DNA from 2 places in the Streptomyces sp. NPDC043746 genome. Region 2 is predicted to be linked to the other one. Evidence: riboswitches for the same ligand, from Rfam matches in the RefSeq annotation. Region 2 holds a riboswitch; the other holds the start of a gene.

Region 1 (4,230 bases), on a different contig from region 2:
TACGCTCCCCGCCCCCCCCCCCCCCCCCCCCCCCCCCCCCGCCCCGTTGTCAGTGGCGTAGGGCAGCATCGGAGAGGTGAGACCCGCGCCGACCATCCTCCACCTGGACATGGACGCCTTCTACGCCTCGGCGGAGCAGGCGGCCAAGCCCAGCCTGCGCGGGAAGGCCGTCGTCGTGGGGGGCCTGGGACCACGCGGGGTGGTCGCCACCGCCTCGTACGAGGCACGGGTCCTCGGCGTCCACTCCGCGATGCCGACGGCCCAGGCGAGGCGGCTGGCACCGAACGCCGCCTATCTGGTGCCCCGTTTCCAGTTGTACCGGACGGTGAGCGAGCAGGTCATGGAGCTGCTGGGGCGACTCTCGCCGCTGGTGGAGCCGCTGAGCCTGGACGAGGCCTTCGTCGACCTGGAGGCGGGCGGGGCCGCGGACGACTCGGCCTCGGCCCGCAGGACCGGCGAGCGGCTGCGCACCGCCATCCGGGCGGTGACCGGGCTGAGCGGATCGGTCGGGCTCGCCGGCTCCAAGATGCTCGCCAAGATCGCCTCCGAGCAGGCCAAGCCGGACGGGCTGGTGCTCATAGAGCCCGGCACCGAGCGCGAGCTGCTGGCCCCCATGCCGGTACGGACGCTGCCCGGCGTCGGGCCGGCCACCGGGGACCACCTCCGGCGCGCCGGGATGACCACGGTCCACGACCTGGCGGAGGCGGGCGAGGACGAGCTCGTCCGGCTGGTCGGCAAGGCGCACGGCCACGGGCTCTACCGGATGGCGCTCGGGCTCGACGACCGGCCGGTGGTCGCCGAGCGCGACGCCAAGTCCGTATCGGTCGAGGACACCTTCGACGTGGACCTGCACGACCGGGTGCGGGTGCGCGCGGAGGTGGAGCGGCTGGCCGTGCGGTGTGTGGAGCGGCTGCGGGCCGCCGACCGGTCGGGGCGCACGGTGGTGCTCAAGGTCCGCCGGTACGACTTCTCCACCCTGACCCGCTCCGAGACCCTCCGAGGCCCCACGGACGACCCCACGGTGGTGCGTGAGGCGGCCGCACGGCTGCTGGAGGCCGTCGACACCACCGGGGGCGTACGGCTGCTCGGTGTGGGCGTCACGGGGCTCGCGGACTTCACCCAGGAGGACCTGTTCGCGCAGGCCGCGGGTGCCCGGGAGCTGGCCGAGCGGGCGCGGGAGCCGGAAGGGCGGGCCCCCGACGGCCGTGCGGAAGGGGCCGGGCCCGTCGCCGAGGAGGAGCCCGAGAGCACCGAGCAGCTCGCCGCCCGGCGCTGGCCCGCCGGACACGACGTGCACCACGCGGCGCACGGGCACGGCTGGGTGCAGGGGAGCGGGGTGGGGCGGGTGACGGTGCGGTTCGAGGAGCCGGGCGGGCCGGTCGGCCGCGTCCTCACCTTCCGGATCGACGACCCGGAGCTGACCCCGGCCGACCCGCTGCCACTGGTCCGCGACCCGGTCGACTACTCCTCCTGGCCGGCCAGCCTGCCGAAGTCGCGGTCGGGACCGGTCTCCGCGGCCGGGGAGGAGTCCAGACCGTAGTGCCGGTAGAGCTGGAGTTCCTGCTCAGGGGAGAGGTGCCGGCCGACGCCGAAGTCCGGTGCCCCCTTGATCAGCGCGCGGTCGAAGGGGACCCGCAGGGTGTCCTCGACGAACTCGCTGGGCTCCAGTGGGACGAAGGCGTCCCGGCTGAAGAGGCCGGTGCGCACGGCCGCCCACTCGGGCACCCCGGTGGCGTCGTCGAGGTAGACCTCGTCCACCGTCCCGATCTTGGTGCCCTTGCGATCGAACGCCTTGCGGCCGATCAGGCGGCGCGGATCGATATCGGTCTGCACGGTGCCTCCCACTGGTCGCGACTGCTCAAGGGCGGTCCCCGGTCATTCCCCGGGGCCCCTCTCGCTCCACCAGGACCAGACAAGTGCAGATCCGTGGCGTCGGCCACTCGAGGACTCCGCGGGGATGGCCGCTGGTAGGCTGGCAAGTGGCTGCTGACCCCGTGCGGGAGAGTCCTCCGGTGCAGAATCCGGAGGCGCCGAAGGAGCAAATCCTCCCCGGAATCTCTCAGGCCCCCGTACCGCGCGGACGAGGTCACTCTGGAAAGCAGGGCGGGTTCGTGCGGGCGCAGGCCGGGACGGACTCGACCCTCACCGACGGTGAAAGTCGGCACGCCCCCGGGCGGGCCGGTGAAGCTCTCAGGTTGAGATGACAGAGGGGGAGGCCGTCCGGGCACCCGCGCCGTGGTGCCCCTCGCAGGTCGTGACAGACCAGGAGGCCTCCACCATGACCCCCCGTCGCACTCCGCTCTCCCAGCTGGAGCAGGGCATTCCGTTCGAGCAGCGCCACATAGGGCCCGACGCCGAGGCCCAGGCGAAGATGCTCGCCCAGGTCGGCTACGGCTCCCTCGACGAGCTGACCGCCGCCGCGGTGCCCGATGTGATCAAGAGTGCGGAGGCCCTGGACCTTCCCTCGGCCCGCACCGAGGCGGAGGTGCTGGCCGAGCTGCGCTCGCTGGCCGACCGCAACAAGGTCCTCGCCCCGATGATCGGCCTCGGCTACTACGGCACCTTCACGCCGCCGGTCATCCTGCGCAACGTCATGGAGAACCCCGCGTGGTACACGGCCTACACGCCGTACCAGCCGGAGATCTCCCAGGGCCGCCTGGAGGCCCTGCTCAACTTCCAGACGATGGTCGCGGACCTCACCGGGCTGCCGACGTCCGGCGCCTCGCTGCTCGACGAGGGCACCGCCGCCGCCGAGGCCATGGCGCTCTCCCGCCGCGTCGGCAAGGTCAAGAACGGCGTCTTCCTGATCGACGCCGACACCCTGCCCCAGACCGTCGCCGTGATCCGGACCCGCGCAGAGCCCACCGGGGTCGAGGTCGTCGTCGCGGACCTCAGCGAGGGCATCCCCGCCGAGATCGCCGAGCGCGGTGTCTTCGGCGTGCTGCTCCAGTACCCGGGCGCCTCCGGGGCCGTCCGTGCGATCGAGCCCGTCATCGAGCAGGCCCACGAGCTGGGCGCGATCGTCACCGTCGCCGCCGACCTGCTGGCCCTCACCCTGCTCACCTCGCCCGGCGCCCTCGGCGCCGACATCGCGGTCGGCACCACCCAGCGCTTCGGTGTCCCGATGGGCTTCGGCGGCCCGCACGCCGGCTTCATGGCCGTCCGCGAGAAGTTCGCCCGCTCCCTGCCCGGCCGCCTGGTCGGCGTCTCCGTCGACGCCGACGGCAACAAGGCCTACCGTCTGGCCCTCCAGACCCGCGAGCAGCACATCCGCCGCGAGAAGGCCACCAGCAACATCTGTACGGCACAGGTGCTGCTGGCCGTCATGGCCGGGATGTACGCCGTCTACCACGGCCCCGACGGACTGCGCACGATCGCCCGCCGCACCCACCGCTACGCCACGATCCTCGCCGAGGGGCTGCGCGCCGCCGGTGCGCAGGTCGTGCACGGCTCCTTCTTCGACACCCTGACCGTGCGTGTGCCCGGCAAGGCCGCCGACATCGTCGCGGACGCCCGCGAGCGCGGGGTCAACCTCCGCCGGGTCGACGCCGACCACGTCTCCATCGCCTGCGACGAGACCACCACCCGCGCCCAGGTCGCCGCCGTGTGGGCCGCCTTCGGCGCCGACGGGGACATCGAGGCACTGGACGGCTCGGCCGCCGACGCGCTGCCCGAGGCGCTGCTGCGCTCCGACGACATCCTGACCCACCCGGTCTTCCACCAGCACCGCTCCGAGACCGCGATGCTGCGCTACCTGCGCAGGCTCGCGGACCGCGACTACGCGCTGGACCGGGGCATGATCCCGCTCGGCTCGTGCACCATGAAGCTGAACGCGACCGCCGAGATGGAGTCCATCACCTGGCCCGAGTTCGGCGCGCTGCACCCCTTCGCCCCGGCCGAGCAGGCGCAGGGCTTCCTCACGCTCATCCGTGAGCTGGAGGAGCGCCTGGCCGAGGTCACCGGCTACGACGCCGTCTCCATCCAGCCCAACGCCGGCTCCCAGGGCGAGTTCGCGGGCCTGCTCGCCGTGCGCGCGTACCACCGGGCCAACGGCGACGACCAGCGCACCGTCTGCCTGATCCCCTCCTCCGCGCACGGCACCAACGCCGCCAGCGCGGTCATGGCGGGCATGAAGGTCGTCGTGGTGAAGACCGCCGACGACGGCGAGGTCGATGTCGCGGACCTGCGCGCCAAGATCGAGCAGTACCGCGACGAGCTGGCCGTCCTCAT
Region 2 (4,230 bases):
GACCTGCGGGGGCAGCCCCCGGGCGAAGTCGCGGGCGGGCGCCACGGCGAAGGACATATGGCTGCCGACGCAGCTGAGGAACTGGCCCTCGGAGCTGAAGACCGGGACGTAGGCGGCGCCCTCGATGTCCATCATCGGCAGGTCCAGGTCGGCGCTGGCGGGCGAGCCCCCGTCGGGCAGCGGCACCCAGACCGAGCTGCGGCCGAGCACCTCCACGAGGCGGGCACCCGCGTCGGGGACGCCGAGGGAGGCGGCCAGCACCTCTTCCAGCTCGTTGGCGGGCCATGGGTGCGGGGGATGCGCCGGGGCCGGTGCCGGAATGTCCACTTCCTCTGTGCCTCTCTCCGCTGTCGTCGCTCGGCGCTGTCGTCGCCCGGCCAGAACCTTAACCGGCGCAGGCGGCCGGGGCCTCGCGGTCGGTGAAGGAGATCCGGCTCAGCGCGCTCGCGGCCGCCCGGTCCAGCAGGACCGCCGAACCGCAGCCGACGGGGAGCGCGCCCTGTTCGGCGGCGCGGATCAGCCGGGCCACCGCGCGCCGGTGGCGGGCGAAGGCGTAGCCGGAGACGCCCCGGCCGCGCTGCCGCTGGCCCTGGCGGGCGGTGGCGGGGTCCACGTCGAGGAGGATCAGACGGAGGAGGCGGCCCCGGCGGGCGGCGTGCCGGGCGAGCCAGCTCCGGACCCAGGCCTGCGTACCGCAGTCGTGGACGACGAGGGACTCGCCGGAGCGCAGGGCGGCCCGCAGCCCGAGGTAGTGGGCGGCGCGGACCAGGGGGCGGTAGAGGGCGTAGGGGAGTAAGGGGGGCAGGGCGGCGGCCCAGCGGTCGCGGGCGTCCTGGGAGTCGATCGCACGGCCGGTCACGGCCTGCCGGATCAGGGTGGACTTGCCGCCGCCGGGGAGCCCGGAGACGACGACGATGTCCCCGGTGGCGAAGTCGAGGCTGTACGGGGCGTGGCCGGTGCGCCCGCGCAGATCCTGTACCACCGGCGCGGGCACAGGCGCGGTGATCAGCTCACCCGCGCCCGCACCGGGCTGAGCGCACGCCTGCGGTGCGGGTGCGCCGGGCGGTACGCGCACCCCCGGCGCCGGCACGCCGGGCGGTAGGCACACCTCCGGGGCTGGTGCGCCTGGCTGTGCGGGCATCGCGCCGTGCGCGACCCCGGCCGGTACCGACCGCTGCAACGCCATCGCCCATCCCCCTGCTGTCGGGCCGCCCACGCCTGCTCCTGAAGTGTAAAGAAACGGCAAGGCTCCACAACCGTTCTCGCCGTTCACCGACCCGTTGCGGATCGGCCTCCCCACTCCGGCGCAATGCGTGCGATGATGACCGCGCCAACTGCATACCGGCCGTTCGAATCCGCGCGGGAGAGTTCCGGCCACAGTGTGAGCCGGGCGCCGAAGGAGCAAGATCCTCCCTTGAATCTCTCAGGCCCCGTACCGCGTGGATGAGGCAGATCTGAAAAGCGGGCCGCCCCGGCGGCTCCACCCAAGGTGCAAGCCGACACCCCCGCGACCGGGGGCACACCCCCTGTGGGGCTATCGGCGAACCTCTCAGGTTCCGATGACAGATGGGGAGGATCTCCGTCCCGACGTCGTCATGCCCTGGAGCCATGCCCATGAGCACTGCCCCCCGTCTCACCGCCCTCGACACGCTGCACCGCTCGCTCGGCGCCACCATGACCGACTTCGCGGGCTGGGACATGCCCCTGCGGTACGCGAGCGAGCGCGACGAGCACAACGCCGTACGGACCCGGGCGGGCCTCTTCGACCTCTCGCACATGGGCGAGATCACCGTCACCGGCCCCGAGGCGGCGGCCTTCCTGAGCTACGCGCTGGTGGGCAACATCGCCACCGTCGGCAACGGCCGGGCCCGCTACACGATGATCGTCCAGGAGGACGGCGGGATCGTCGACGACCTGATCGTCTACCGGCTGGGCGAGACCGAGTACATGGTCGTCGCCAACGCGGGCAACGCCCAGATCGTGCTGGACGCGCTGACCGAGCGCGTCGGCGGCTTCGACGCCGAGGTGCGCGACGACCGGGACGCGTACGCGCTGCTCGCGGTCCAGGGCCCCGAGTCCCCCGCCATCATGAAGGCCGTCACCGACGCCGACCTGGACGGGCTGAAGTACTACGCGGGCCTGCCGGGCACGGTCGCCGGGGTCCCGGCGCTCATCGCCCGTACCGGCTACACGGGCGAGGACGGCTTCGAGCTGTTCGTCGCGCCCGAGCACGCCGAGGCCCTGTGGCAGGCGCTGACCGAGGCCGGCGCGCCGCACGGCCTCATCCCCTGCGGCCTCTCCTGCCGGGACACGCTGCGCCTGGAGGCGGGCATGCCGCTGTACGGGCACGAGCTGACGACGGCGCTCACCCCGTTCGACGCGGGTCTGGGCCGGGTCGTGAAGTTCGAGAAGGAGGGCGACTTCGTGGGGCGCGAGGCGCTGAGGGCCGCCGCCGAGCGCGCCGAGACCGCCCCGCCGCGCAAGCTGGTCGGCCTGGTCGCCGAGGGTCGCCGGGTCCCGCGCGCGGGCTTCTCGGTCGTGGCGGACGGCAAGGTGATCGGCGAGGTCACCTCCGGCGCCCCCTCCCCCACCCTGGGCAAGCCGATCGCCATGGCGTACGTGGACGCGGCCTTCGCCGCCCCGGGCACCGAGGGCGTGGGCGTGGACATCCGGGGCACGCACGAGCCGTACGAGGTCGTCGCGCTGCCGTTCTACAAGCGCCAGAAGTGATATCCCGGAGGGAACGGTGCATTCCGGTCCCTCCGCACCGGCACGCAGGCGTCACGGAAGTGACGTACCTCCGTCTCACACCGTAAGACCACCGTTCATCAGCACTCCCCCGCGTACAGGAGAATTCAGGTCATGAGCAACCCCCAGCAGCTGCGGTACAGCAAGGAGCACGAGTGGCTGTCGGCCGTCGAGGACGGCGTGGCCACGATCGGCATCACGGAGTACGCGGCGAACGCGCTCGGTGACGTCGTCTACGCCCAGCTCCCGGAGGTCGGTGACACGGTGACCGCGGGCGAGACCTGCGGTGAGCTGGAGTCGACCAAGTCCGTCAGCGACCTGTACTCGCCGGTGACCGGTGAGGTGACGGCGTTCAACCAGGACGTCGTGGACGACCCCTCGCTGGTGAACTCCGCTCCCTTCGAGGGCGGCTGGCTGTTCAAGGTGCGCGTCACGGAGGAGCCGGCCGACCTGCTCTCCGCCGACGAGTACACCGCGTTCTCCGGCAACTGAGACCTTAAGGGACCCCCTGATGTCGCTTCTGAACTCCTCCCTCCACGAGCTGGACCCGGACGTCGCCGCCGCCGTCGACGCCGAGCTCCACCGTCAGCAGTCCACCCTCGAGATGATCGCCTCGGAGAACTTCGCTCCGGTCGCGGTCATGGAGGCGCAGGGCTCCGTCCTCACCAACAAGTACGCCGAGGGCTACCCGGGCCGCCGCTACTACGGCGGCTGTGAGCACGTCGACGTGGTCGAGCAGATCGCGATCGACCGGATCAAGGCCCTGTTCGGCGCCGAGGCCGCCAACGTCCAGCCGCACTCCGGTGCGCAGGCGAACGCCGCCGCGATGTTCGCGCTGCTGAAGCCGGGCGACACGATCATGGGCCTGAACCTGGCCCACGGCGGTCACCTGACCCACGGCATGAAGATCAACTTCTCCGGCAAGCTCTACAACGTGGTCCCGTACCACGTCGACGAGAGCGGCCTGGTGGACATGGAGGAGGTCGAGCGCCTCGCCAAGGAGTCCCAGCCGAAGCTGATCGTGGCCGGCTGGTCCGCCTACCCGCGCCAGCTGGACTTCGCCGCCTTCCGCCGGATCGCGGACGAGGTCGGCGCGTACCTCATGGTCGACATGGCGCACTTCGCGGGCCTGGTCGCGGCCGGACTGCACCCCAACCCGGTGCCGCACGCCCACGTCGTCACCACCACCACGCACAAGACCCTCGGCGGTCCGCGCGGTGGCGTGATCCTCTCCACCCAGGAGCTGGCCAAGAAGATCAACTCCGCGGTCTTCCCGGGCCAGCAGGGCGGCCCGCTGGAGCACGTGATCGCGGCCAAGGCGGTCTCGTTCAAGATCGCGGCGGGCGAGGAGTTCAAGGAGCGCCAGCAGCGCACCCTGGACGGCGCCCGCATCCTGGCCGAGCGCCTGGTCCAGCCGGACGTCACCGAGGTGGGCGTCTCCGTCCTCTCCGGCGGCACCGACGTGCACCTGGTCCTGGTCGA

The links. Region 2 has a riboswitch for glycine ahead of gcvT (glycine cleavage system aminomethyltransferase GcvT). Riboswitches for the same ligand answer to the same signal wherever they lie in the genome.
Region 1: linked by a shared signal. The riboswitch ahead of gcvP (aminomethyl-transferring glycine dehydrogenase) and the one ahead of gcvT (glycine cleavage system aminomethyltransferase GcvT) in region 2 are both predicted to bind glycine.

Annotation. Positions count from the first base shown of each region.
Region 1 is NZ_JBWKCM010000042.1:8,902-13,131, forward strand. Features, by position in the region: gene AC0682_RS29425 (DNA polymerase IV) at 77-1,540, shown strand; gene AC0682_RS29430 (PRC-barrel domain-containing protein) at 1,462-1,833, opposite strand; glycine riboswitch at 1,988-2,085, shown strand; glycine riboswitch at 2,087-2,214, shown strand; gene gcvP (aminomethyl-transferring glycine dehydrogenase) at 2,279-4,230, shown strand, end outside.
Region 2 is NZ_JBWKCM010000003.1:98,437-102,666, forward strand. Features, by position in the region: gene AC0682_RS04335 (enhanced serine sensitivity protein SseB) at 1-327, opposite strand, end outside; gene AC0682_RS04340 (AAA family ATPase) at 386-1,186, opposite strand; glycine riboswitch at 1,351-1,448, shown strand; gene gcvT (glycine cleavage system aminomethyltransferase GcvT) at 1,615-2,730, shown strand; gene gcvH (glycine cleavage system protein GcvH) at 2,863-3,240, shown strand; gene glyA (serine hydroxymethyltransferase) at 3,260-4,230, shown strand, end outside.